Regions from separate parts of the Paenibacillus sp. FSL R5-0486 genome, predicted to be linked through region 1. Evidence: riboswitches for the same ligand, from Rfam matches in the RefSeq annotation. Region 1 holds a riboswitch; each other region holds the start of a gene.
What was found. Region 1 has a riboswitch for S-adenosylmethionine ahead of MKY01_RS26430 (methionine ABC transporter ATP-binding protein). Riboswitches for the same ligand answer to the same signal wherever they lie in the genome.
Positions count from the first base shown of each region.

Region 2: it holds a riboswitch for S-adenosylmethionine, as region 1 does, so the genes downstream of both, mmuP (S-methylmethionine permease) here and MKY01_RS26430 (methionine ABC transporter ATP-binding protein) in region 1, are expected to answer to the same signal.
Region 3: it holds a riboswitch for S-adenosylmethionine, as region 1 does, so the genes downstream of both, metA (homoserine O-succinyltransferase) here and MKY01_RS26430 (methionine ABC transporter ATP-binding protein) in region 1, are expected to answer to the same signal.

Region 1 covers NZ_CP150237.1:5,973,673-5,977,963, reverse strand. The annotation lists gene MKY01_RS26440 (heme A synthase) at 1-257, shown strand, start outside; gene MKY01_RS26435 (Cthe_2314 family HEPN domain-containing protein) at 461-1,177, shown strand; SAM riboswitch class I at 1,307-1,448, shown strand; gene MKY01_RS26430 (methionine ABC transporter ATP-binding protein) at 1,575-2,609, shown strand; gene MKY01_RS26425 (methionine ABC transporter permease) at 2,610-3,269, shown strand; gene MKY01_RS26420 (MetQ/NlpA family ABC transporter substrate-binding protein) at 3,344-4,183, shown strand.
Region 2 covers NZ_CP150237.1:6,264,212-6,268,502, reverse strand. The annotation lists gene MKY01_RS27850 (spore germination protein) at 1-641, shown strand, start outside; gene MKY01_RS27845 (Ger(x)C family spore germination protein) at 638-1,840, shown strand; SAM riboswitch class I at 1,911-2,012, shown strand; gene mmuP (S-methylmethionine permease) at 2,105-3,517, shown strand; gene mmuM (homocysteine S-methyltransferase) at 3,495-4,291, shown strand, end outside.
Region 3 covers NZ_CP150237.1:2,023,065-2,027,355, forward strand. The annotation lists gene MKY01_RS09220 (HRDC domain-containing protein) at 1-158, shown strand, start outside; gene corA (magnesium/cobalt transporter CorA) at 229-1,164, opposite strand; SAM riboswitch class I at 1,616-1,739, shown strand; gene metA (homoserine O-succinyltransferase) at 1,976-2,893, shown strand; gene MKY01_RS09235 (PLP-dependent transferase) at 2,918-4,102, shown strand; gene MKY01_RS09240 (aminotransferase class I/II-fold pyridoxal phosphate-dependent enzyme) at 4,099-4,291, shown strand, end outside.

The DNA of each region.
Region 1 (4,291 bases):
TTATCGCAATCCTGGGTCATTTCGCTTACCGTAATCATCCGGACAACAAGGAAATGCGTACTCTGGGTGTGGTATCCGTTGTTCTTATTCTGATGCAAGTAGTCATTGGTATTTTCATGATGGTGACAATGAACCGTCCGGAAGTATACATGTTCGTAGCTCTTGCTCATATGCTGGATATCGCCATATTGTTCGGAGTCTTAACGTATATGAGTTTCTTGGTGTACAAGCTACATCGCCCGGCTAATCGTTTCTAAGATATAGATCCATTCTTTTTCAAAGGTACTTGGGCTAAATATGAAAGTCCACCATCCAGTGATGTACATCATTGGACAGGTGGACTTTGTTTGATGTCAGGGGGATCAGGGCAACCTATGCCAAGCAGCAATTACACGGAATGGATGATGTGTTACGTATACGGTGATGAATTCTTGTTGATTTGGAAAAGAGGAGGTTAACAATGCTGCGAACGTTGTTGGGGGAAAAGCCACGTATAAACGAAGGTAAATTGAAGGCAGCGATGGACGCAATGGCGCATACGCTTGAGCTATTTCAACGACAAATGCATGTGGACCATGATCCCACGCATGACTATCGGAAACTGTATGTGTGGACTCAGGGACTCATCTCCTCACTGGATGAACTGGAGCAAAGCTGTTTCGCTGCTGCTCATTTTCGCAAAAAGGTCGTTGCAGGCTCAACGGATGATATGACGGCGACTGAAAAAGCCGAGTATGCACGTTATGTGTATTTCTACAAAGATGGCTTTATCCGCTGCTTTGCCATTCTGGATAAAGTCGGCACAGTATTAAATGAAATATTCCAGCTGAATACTTCCAATACCAAAGCGCATTTTTCTTATTTTACTGTGTTAAGGCAGTTCGACTATGCAAGGGAGCATCATGATCTTGCATTGCAATTAATACAGATCAAGGACTCTTATCGTGAACCGATGAGCAAGCTGCGCAAGCGACGTAATATGGAAATTCACTACATGAACTCAGAAATGCACGATGACCTGTGGCAGTTACACCAGACCTTGCAAGGTAAAGTGAAATTGGAGGATCTGAATCAGCATGTGCAGGAAATGCGTCAGGGCGTGGATATGGTCTGTGAAACGTTAACAGCCTCTTATAGTTATATCAATAAAATATGGAAAAGAAATAATTCCCTTTGACAAATCGGAATACTTGGAATATACTGAGTTTCAATCGAATGTTACATGGATATAACTGATATTTCGGAAGTTACGTTCACATTATAAAGCATAAACTACATGAACTTATAAAATCCTACAACAACATATTTCTTATCGAGAGCGGCGGAGGGACAGGCCCGATGAAGCCCGGCAACCGATTTGTAATGACATGATACATGTATCATTCGTTATAGATGTTAGGTGCTAATTCCTACAAAATGGTGCAAGACACGATTTTGGCAGATGAGAAGGTATATTCTTTCACGTGAAGAGCCCTCTTTGTATCTGCAAAGGGCTCTTTTTTTGTACTTTAAGTGGAGTTTTCCTTTAGATCGGGTAAAGATACATGTAGGTGTTTGGAAAGGGGCAAGTGCGATTGATTGAATTAAAAGGTTTAACGAAAACGTACGGCAAAGGGGCAAAATCTACAACAGCGTTATCCGAGCTGAATTTGAGCATCCAAAAGGGTGAAATCTACGGTGTGATTGGCCATTCCGGAGCTGGAAAAAGCACATTGATTCGCTGCATTAATTTGCTGGAACGGCCTACGGAGGGTGAGGTATGGGTCGACGGAATCAACCTGACTGAACTGAGCAAAACCGAATTGCAGCAACAGAGACGCAAGATCGGGATGATTTTTCAACATTTTAATCTGTTATCTTCGGCAACGGTATATGACAATGTAGCTTTTCCACTAAAGCTTGTGAATACACCCAAGGAAGCCATTGATCGCAAAGTGAAGGAAATGCTTACATTGGTTGGTCTGGAGCACCACAGCAGCAAATATCCGGCTCAATTATCGGGCGGCCAGAAACAACGTGTAGGGATTGCGAGAGCACTTGCAAGTGACCCAAATGTTCTTCTCTGTGATGAGGCTACTTCGGCACTTGATCCGCAGACGACAAATTCAATCCTGAAGTTATTACTCGACATTAATGAAAAGTACAACCTTACGATTGTGCTGATCACACATGAGATGCATGTCATTCAGAACATCTGTGACAAGGTGGCTGTCATTCATCAAGGTGGCATTGTGGAACAAGGACCTGTAACAGACGTGTTCCTGAAGCCGCAGCATGCGATTACGCGGGACTTCATGATGCGTGACCATGAAGCTGGACTTGCTCTGGAAGAGACCGCTCTGGCAAATGCAGGCGTTGAATTGCAGGCAGGTGTTGCTTCCAAACTTGTGAAGATATCCTTTCTGGGTAACAAAACGTATGAAGCGATTTTGTCTAGAACGGTACGTAAAACAGGCGTGGATTTTGCCATCCTGCAAGGTACAATCTCTACGATCAAACAGGTTCCTTATGGGCAGCTGACCGTTCGGTTCGAGGGTGATTTAAATGCGATTGATCGGACGATATCAGAATTAACCGCTGAGGGACTTGATGTGGAGGTGCTTCGTTAGATGGATTTTTCAACCGTACGTTGGGAAGAGGTTGGTAAAGCTTCCATAGAGACACTGCAAATTTTGGGTGTATCAGGCTTGTTTACCGTTATCTTAGGTTTACCGCTCGGAGTACTGCTGTTCATGACAGCCCGATCTGCTTCGATTAAGTCACGGGCAGTGTACACTATACTATCCCTGATTGTGAATATTTTGCGCTCAGTCCCATTTATCATATTGATTGTTGCTCTTATTCCATTCACTCGTATACTCGTCGGTACAGCTACGGGGGTGCTCGGCGTTATACCTCCTTTGGTGATTTCAGCAGCTCCTTATTTTGCTCGTTTGGTGGAGACGACGTTGCGAGAAGTTGATCGAGGTGTCATTGAAGCGGCACAGTCGATGGGTGCATCGACCGGACAGATTGTAAGACGGGTGTTACTGCCTGAGGCACTGCCTGGACTGCTTGCTGGTATAACGATCACCATTGTTACGCTCGTCTCCTATACGGCGATGGCGGGCATGGTTGGCGGTGGAGGTCTGGGAACATTGGCAATCAACTATGGATACTTCCGTTATCAAAATGAAATTATGATCATATCCGTAGTGTCGATGATCATTCTAGTGCAAATTCTCCAGATGGCTGGAGATCGCTTGGTTACATTTTTCACCAGGAAATAACACATAGATAACATGATGGATATGCATTAATGCAGATGCCACATGACAAAATGATTAGAGAAGGGGTTTTACACATGAAAAAATGGTCTTTTGCTCTACTTAGTCTTATGTTGATTGCGGTTCTCGCAGCTTGCGGAAACAACAAGGACGCCGATAGCGGCGCAGACAATTCAGCAGGTGCACCTCGTACAGTTGAATTGAAAGTTGGAGCTTCACCTACACCACACGCAGAGATTCTGGAAAGCATCAAGCCTGAACTGGAAGCACAAGGTATCCGTCTGCAAGTCGTTACGTTCAATGACTATGTACAACCCAATCAGCAACTTGCTGATAAAAAATTGGATGCGAACTTCTTCCAGCACCAGCCTTATCTGGACACAGAGAATAAAGAACGTGGATTCAACCTCGTTTCTGTAACACCTGTTCATGTTGAACCTTTTGGTGGATACTCCAAGAAGATTAAGTCTTTGGATGAATTGGCTGATGGCGCAAAAGTAGCAATTCCAAATGACCCATCCAATGGTGGACGTGCACTGTTGTTGCTTGCGAAGGAAGGTATCATTACGCTGAAAGACAACACGAATATTACATCTACGATTCAAGACATCACAGCCAATCCGAAGAACCTGGATATCATCGAGCTGGATGCAGCCATGATGCCTCGTCAATTGGATGAAGCGGATCTGGTATTCATCAACGCTAACTATGCGCTTGAAGCGAACCTGAATCCGGCGAATGATGCTTTGCTGATCGAAGATCTGCAAGGTAACCCATACGCAAACATCCTCGTTTCCCGTGAGGACAACAAGGATGCAGATGCAATCCAAAAACTGGCTGCTGCTCTGCACTCCGAAGAAGTGAAAACATTCATCAAAGAACGTTATAAAGGAGCAGTTGAACCTGCAACTGAATAATTCACGATATGTATGATATGATGTGAAGCTATTAAGAATAAGCCGTATATCTCTTCTGAAGAGATATACGGCTTATTTTATGTTTCCTAATCTGTACTGACGTGGGGA
Region 2 (4,291 bases), 290 kb from region 1:
CGATTATTATATTTGTGATTGAAATTTTGCTTAGTAATCAGCTATTCGAGATTGGCAATCTGAGACCCGTCCTCGGTGATGGGATTATGCCCGTTTTCCAAGGGTTGAAGCCTTCACTATTATCTTATACGGGCTATGAGGTGATGTTAATCATGACTGCCTATATGAAAAATCCGAAGAAGAGCAATAAAGCGATGACCTGGGGGATACTCATATCCACTATTATCTACTTGATCACGGTGGTGATGGTTATAGGCAGTTTATCGCTCGATGGCATCAAAACTCGAACCTGGCCAACGCTGGATTTGGTAAGAAGCTTCGAAATCCAGGGTCTGATATTCGAGCGTTTTGAATCCTTATTGCTGGTCATCTGGATTATGCAAATCTTTTCGACTACAGCAATTACACATTACTGCGCTTCGGTGGGTATTCGTGATTTGTTTCGTTCCCAAAAAATCAAAGGCATCATGTACGGCCTGCTGCCGTTCATTTATCTGACAGCAATGATACCCAAAACAGTGGATGATACCTTCGTACTAGGAGATATGCTAGGCAATGTGTCCGTATTTTTGTTTGGCATTTTACCTCTGGTACTACTGTTGTTAAGTCTGATTCGCAAAAAAGGAGGCAAGCATGCATGATTACATTCCGCATGTTGTTACGCTTAGCCACTGTATTATGCATTCTCTTAACGATATCCGGATGTTGGAGCAGTCGAGAGATAGAGGATCTAAGTGTCTACGTTGGTCTTGGGATCGATATCGGCAAAGAGACGGAATTTGAGGAGAACATCGCCAATCAGGGAGGAGGGTATTCCAAGCAGAACAATGTGACAGCCACGGTACAGATTGCTCCCGGTAATTCCAGCAGTCAGAAGAGCCAACAATCCGGTTCGCCTGCTTCTGGTAAAACGTCCTATTCCAATGAACAGCTTACCGGAGATTCCTTGCTGCAAATCTTTCGTCAGTTTGCACTGAGACGAGATCATCCGCTCATCGGACATCATCTGAAGGTTATCGTTGTGTCCAAGGATATCGCCAAAAAGTATGGTCTGGACCAGCTGCTGGATTTTGTACTTCGGGATAACGATATTCGTCCTAACTGTCTAGTGTTGATTAGCCATCATCGCGCTGTTGATGTACTGACTTCAGATGATCCTTCCCGGATTCCAGCATTTTATCTTACAGGTATTACCGGTAATTCATACTTGTCCAATAAAATCCTGGACCCCGTTCTACTCTCCAAATTAGATGCACAAATGCAATCCGGTTCCAGCTTTTTGCTCCAGAATGTACTGAACTTCAATGGAGAGGACAAGTTCTCCGGTGCCAGTATCTTTGATGGGAAAACAACCAAATTCATCGGGGAACTCAGCCAAACGGATCTAGAAGGGCTATCTTGGCTTAGACCTAAAGAAAAAGGAGGTATCTTGAAGACATACAATAAAGAGGGGTTCACTGTTGTATATGAAATGAAGAAGAAAAAAACAACAATAATTCCAAAAGTGGTTGGCGATGATATTTCATTCCATGTGAAAACTGAATCCGAAGGCTGGTTGATGGAGGATTGGCGTGCTCCCGAGGAAGAGGAAAAAGGTGCGTATCTCAGTGAATTGGAAAAAGAATTTGCTGAACTTGCCAAACAACAGATTCGACAGTTGTTATACAAACTGCAGCATACCTATAAAGTAGATGTTGCGGATTTTCGGGATAGCTTGCGTATTAAAGAACCTAAAACATGGAAAAAAGTCAAAGACGATTGGGATAAAATTTTTAGCACCGTGCCGATCACCTATGAGGTAAAGACCACCATCACGAATCCGGGGTCTTCCACCGAATAGCGAGGTGTGCCATATATTATTTAATTGTTGACACATTCATGATAGATCGCTATATTAGTAAAAAATCATTTTCTTATCCAGAGAGGTGGAGGGACTGGCCCTTAGAAACCTCAGCAACAGATCTGAAGGATACTGTGCTAATTCCAGCGGGTGAAAGCCTGATAGATAGGAGCGTTTGTTTTTATTTGTCAGTAACGGCGCACTCTTTAGGCAGAGTGGGTCTTTTTTGTTTTTTCTGGATGAAGAAGTAGGGGAGCAGCAGGTATGGAGAACAACAACGACAAAGGGCATTTTCAGCGGAAAATGCAGGCACGGCATGTGGTCATGCTCTCTCTCGGAGGAGTCATTGGAACGGGATTATTCCTCAGCTCAGGTTACACCATTCAGCAGGCGGGACCACTGGGAACCATTCTGTCCTATCTGATTGGAGCCATCGTTGTGTATCTGGTGATGCTCTGTCTTGGTGAACTGTCTGTTCATATGCCAGAGACGGGAGCATTTCATAGTTATGCAGCCAAATATATCGGACCGGCAACAGGTTACACGGTGGCTTGGTTATACTGGTTAACCTGGACTGTTGCGCTTGGCTCCGAATTCACAGCCGCCGGATTGCTTATGCAGCGCTGGTTCCCATCGGTAAACGTATGGATATGGAGCGCGGTTTTTGCACTGATGATCTTTCTGTTTAACGCTCTAACGGTGAAATTTTTTGCGGAATCCGAGTTCTGGTTCTCATCTGTAAAAGTAGTGACTATCGTAATCTTCATTATTATCGGTGGTGCAGCCATGTTTGGTATCATTCCCATGGCGGATTCTGAACCGGCTCCATTTCTATCGAATATTACCGCATCCGGGTGGTTCCCTCATGGGGCTACAGCGATATTGATGACCATGCTTGCTGTAAACTTTGCCTTCTCAGGCACCGAGTTAATCGGCATTGCCGCCGGTGAGACGGAGAACCCGGAAAAGACGATACCAAAGGCTATTCATACAACGCTGTGGCGTTTGGTTATTTTCTTCATCGGAACGATTATTATCTTGTCGGCCTTGCTGCCCATGTCGGATGCCAGTGTACTGGAAAGTCCGTTTGTAGCGGTAATGGAGCGGGTGGGTGTACCCTATGCAGCAGACATTATGAACTTTGTTATTCTGACGGCGATTCTCTCTGCTGCCAATTCAGGCCTATATGCATCTTCACGTATGCTCTGGTCTCTGGCTGACAAAAGAACGATCTCTCCGTGGTTTGCCAAATTGACCAAAAGCGGAGTACCGCTGAATGCACTTCTGATTAGTATGGTGGGTGGTGCGTTGGCATTGCTGTCCAGTATTATTGCGCCAGGTACGGTGTATATTACGCTGGTTTCCATTTCAGGTCTGGCTGTCGTTGCAGTATGGATGAGTATCAGTGCCTCCCAATACATGTTCCGCAGACAATATATCCGGGAAGGACATGCGGTCAAAGATCTGGTCTACCGCACACCACTGTATCCGGTGGTACCAATTGTTTCATTTATATTATGCCTGGCTTCATGTATAGGTATTGCCTTTGACCCGACACAGCGGATTGCGCTGTATTGTGGGGTTCCGTTTATCGCAGTATGTTACGCTGCTTATTATCTGACAGAACGTGTGAATAAGAAAAGAGGACAAGTACATGACGCAAGCACAACAGAATAACCCCATAGAACAGATCCTTCGTGAACATCCGGTCATGATTCTGGATGGAGCGTTGGCAACGGAACTCGAACAGCATGGATGTGATCTCGATGATCCACTATGGTCTGCTCGTGTGTTGCTTGAGAATCCGGATGTTATTGTTCAGGTCCATGCAGATTATTTTCGAGCAGGAGCCGACTGTGCGATTACATCCAGTTATCAGGCGACGGTGGATGGTTTCCGCAAGAGAGGGATCGATGAACAGTCAGCACTGGAGCTGATCCGGAAGACGGTGGAACTGGCTGTACAGGCGAGAGATGACGTGTGGGCAGAAGTGCAGAGTAGTTTAGTAGGGAGAGAAAGCTCGACAGGTCAGCTTGTAGAAGCTCCTTCAGTACGTTCCGAAACTGAGGAGAATGAGGAGCATATAACAGATCGTACAGTAGATCGCGAAGGAGACAGTTTTCGTCCACGTCCAATTATTGCCGGGTCCGTTGGTCCGTACGGCGCCTATCTGGCGGATGGTTCAGAGTATGTGGGACATTACGGCGTGTCGGATGAGACGCTGGCCGCATTTCACCGTCCGCGTATGGCGGCGCTGCTTGAAGCGGGTGCTGATATTCTGGCGTTTGAGACGATTCCTTCCTTGCAGGAAGCACAGGTGCTGGTTGATGTACTGAAGGAGTTCCCTCATGCGTATGCTTGGTTATCTTTTTCTTTAAAAGACGGGACAAGCATCAGCGAGGGCACACCGCTTGAGGTATGTGCACAGAAGTTTGGCTCCGAGCCGCAGGT
Region 3 (4,291 bases), 3.3 Mb from region 1:
ATGAGGAGCTGGGAGATACGTTCCTGAAGCCAGTATTACATAAGGTGTATGGAGGAGAGAAACCCGATGGAGGAAGTCTGGAGCAGGTCTATGAAAGACTGCGCATGATTCGAATCCGCTTCCGTCGGCACGCAGAGACAGAGAAGAATGTTGGTTAATAATCAGAAATGAAAAAAGACGAGGCGTTTCTCCCGGAGGAACGCTTCGTCTTTGTTATTTCATACGAGTTCATACCCAGTCTTTCTTGCGGAAAATGAAGAACATGCTCAGGCCCAGGGTAACCATTAGGCCAATCACAACAAAATAGCTGTATTTCCAGTTAAGCTCGGGCATATTCGTAAAGTTCATACCGTATATACCGGTAATGACCGTCAGCGGCATGAAGACCGTGGTAATGGCGGTAAATACACGCATGATTTCATTCGCCCGGTTCGCAATACTGGATTGGTAGGCTTCTCGCAAGTTGCCCATCAGGTCGCGATAAGTCTCAAAGGTTTCAGATATTTTTACAGCATTCTCATAGATGTCACTGAAATACTTTTGCAGTTGATCATCGATGAGACGCAGATCTTTTTTATTCAAGGTGTTAATAACCTCTTTCTGAGGTCCAAGGACTTTTTTCAGCCACAGAATCTCACTGCGTAGCCCGATGATTTCATTCAGATGTGACTTTTTGGTGTGCATCAGAATGTCTTCCTCAAGCTTCTCGATCCGTGCTTCAATTCGGTCACCTACGGTGAAATAATTATCAACAATCAAGTCAACCAGCAAATACAGCAGACGATCCGGTGTACTGATTTCCTGTTCCCACAGGATGGGTTTCAGTGTGCGCAATTCGCTGACCTTGTGCTTGGTAACACTAATAATGAAATGTCTGCCGAGGAATAAGTTGACCGCACGTAGAAATATCTCTTCATCATCAAAACGGATGCTATTAATCACAATAAAATAATGGTTCTCATAAATTTCAATCTTCGGACGTTGTTCTTCGTCACTAAGACAGTCTTCCACAGCCAGATCATGCATCAAGAACAGCGGCTGAAGTACCGCCAAATCGTCTATGTCTGCATCAATCCAGTAAAATCCTTCCGCTGGTGGAGTCAGCGCCTGCTGAATGTCGTCCACCGGAATAAATACACCGTTGTTTACCAACCGGATTTTCATCGTTAATCTACTCCTTCTGCACCCGCCAACTTGGCGGATATTATCATTATGGGCGCAAAAAGAACAAATCAGCCGGTCGGCAGCGGAGCCTGGAGATCAGGGCTGCGTTCACTATATAATCAAACGGAAGTCACGTCCCGCTGCCGGCATGCTGATGTTAATTCTTTATGCAGTTTGTCGGAATTCGGCTGCCAGTCAGGCCTCGGGTCGCCATCCATTTAATATGTCACCTCTCACATAAGGGTTTATAACACCTTGTTTAGTATACCGCTGGTACAAGGTGCTTTCAAGCGCAAAAATGTGTCTATTTCGCGCCCTGAGGCAGTGTATGACAACGGATGATGAACGGTTCCGATCTGGGAAGCAGACATCGAACTGCAACTTGACGTGAGGGCATTAATGTAATAAAGTAGACGGTGAACCATATTTAATTACAATCTAATACAGCGAAATCTTATCAAGAGTAGGTGGAGGGACTGGCCCGATGAAACCCGGCAACCGGCGGTATACCGCACGGTGCTAATTCTTGCAGCGACTAAGTGTCAGGTGGCACTGTTGTAACTGAGAGATGAGAGAGGCGCATATCTTTTTTACATATGACCTTTCTCGAAATCCGAGGAAGGTCTTTGTTATATGCCCCGACTTCTCAGCAGTGATTTTCGCTAAGGAACTTGAGGTTGTTTGTAACGTTGGATGAAAGAGCAATTCAATGTTTTTACAAGCTCAAGGCAGTCTATAACTGTATTGATGTGAAGACATCAAGCCAAGGGTGGCTGCATCTATCTATGCACAAGGAGGAGTTAGACTTACTATGCCAATCAAAATACCCGATACTCTACCAGCAAAAGAAGTACTTGAAGGAGAGAATATCTTCGTCATGGATGAAACTTCTGCATATCAGCAGGATATTCGTCCACTCCGTATCGCTATATTAAACCTGATGCCCACAAAGGAAACGACCGAAACACAATTGCTTCGTCTGGTGGGAAACACGCCTATTCAGGTGGATGTCGTTCTTGTACATCCCAAATCCCATACGTCGAAGAATACGTCTCAAGAGTATTTGGATCTGTTCTATAAAACCTTTGATGAGATTGAGCACCGTCGTTTCGATGGAATGATCATTACGGGTGCCCCGGTGGAACAGATGGATTTCGAAGACGTGAACTATTGGAATGAAATCCAGGAGATCTTCGAATGGACCAAAACCAATGTGACTTCAACCCTCCACATATGTTGGGCTTCTCAGGCAGGTTTATACCATCATTTTGACGTACCCAAGGTTGCACTTGATGAAAAGTGTTTTGGCGTTTTCCCACATACCATCAATAAACCACATGTTCCGTTGTTGCGTGGATTCGATGAAGTATTCAACGTTCCACATTCCCGTCATACGGAAGTGAGACGCGAAGATATTGAAAAGAATGAGAATTTAGAGATTTTGGCTGAATCCGAGGAAGCGGGGATCTTCCTGGTTGCTACCAAAGACGGCAAACAGATTTTTGCCACAGGACATGCCGAGTATGACCCGTTCTCATTAAAGTGGGAGTATGACCGGGATGCAGCCAAAGGGTTGGATATCGCATTGCCTAGGCATTATTATCCGAATGACGACCCTTCCCGTGTGCCACCAGCTACTTGGCGCGCTCATGCCAACTTATTATTCTCTAACTGGCTCAATTACTATGTGTATCAAGAAACACCTTACGATATTGGCCCGCAAATCTAATCGAGATTACAGGAGGATGCAGCAATGGAAGACAACAAGTTGAAAATCGAAAGCCGCTTAGCACAAATTGGGTCCATCAATGAACCGGTAACAGGCGCCATTAACTTTCCGATCTATCAATCCACTGCGTTTCGCCACCCGAAGCTTGGACAAAGCACGGGGTTTGATTATATTCGTACGACTAATCCAACCCGTAAAGTATTGGAAGAAGCCGCCGCAGCGCTGGAGTCCGGTGATGCAGGGTTTGCCTGTAGCTCGGGAATGGCCGCGCTACAAACGATCTTCGCCATGTTTGGTCAAGGGGATCATTTGATTGTATCGCTGGATCTGTATGGTGGAACCTATCGTCTGCTGGAACGTATTCTGTCCCGTTTCGGCGTAACTGCAAGTTATGTGGACACGAATGACCTGGCAGCACTGGAGAAGGTTCGTCAACCGAATACCAAAGCTGTATTTATTGAGACACCAACCAACCCACTGATGATGATCACCGATGTGGAAGCCGTTGCTTCCTGGGCGAAAAGTTACAACCTGTTGACCATTGTTGACAACACGTTGTTGACTCCATTTTTCCAACGTCCGATTGAACTGGGTGCTGATATCATCATTCATAGCGCTACCAAATATCTGGGCGGACACAATGATGTGCTGGCCGGACTAATTATTACCAAAGGTGAGGTGTTATCTGCAGAGATGGCGTTCCTGCATAATTCCATTGGAGCAGTATTATCTCCAAGTGACTCCTACCAGTTGATGAAAGGTATGAAAACGCTGGCTCTTCGCATGGAACGTCATGAGCACAATGCACTTACTATTGCCAAATACTTGCTTGAGCACCCAGCGGTGGTTGAAGTGTATCATCCAGGACTATCCGATCATCCAGGGTATGAGATACAGAATAAACAATCCACGGGTAACACCGGTATCTTCTCTTTCAAAGTGAAGGATGCACGTTATGTTGAACCATTACTTCGTCATATCAAACTCATTGCTTTTGCCGAAAGTCTCGGCGGAGTTGAATCACTCATGACTTATCCGGCAGTACAAACGCATGCGGATATTCCGCTTGAAATTCGTGAAGCCGTAGGTGTGGATGACCGTCTGCTCCGGTTCTCTGTAGGCATTGAACATGCGGATGATCTGATTGCAGATCTCGGCAATGCTCTGACAGCTGCACAACAGGAAGTGGAAGGAGGCGTGCACTCATGAGTGAGTCCAACAACAAGCCCAATTCCGAGTTGAAATTTGATACCAAATTGCTCCATTTTGGTGATGAGATTGACAAAACGACTGGAGCCTCCAGTGTACCGATCTACCAAGCATCAACATTCCATCATTTTGATATCTTCAATCCGCCTCAACATGATTACAGTCGTTCGGGTAATCCGACACGTCAGG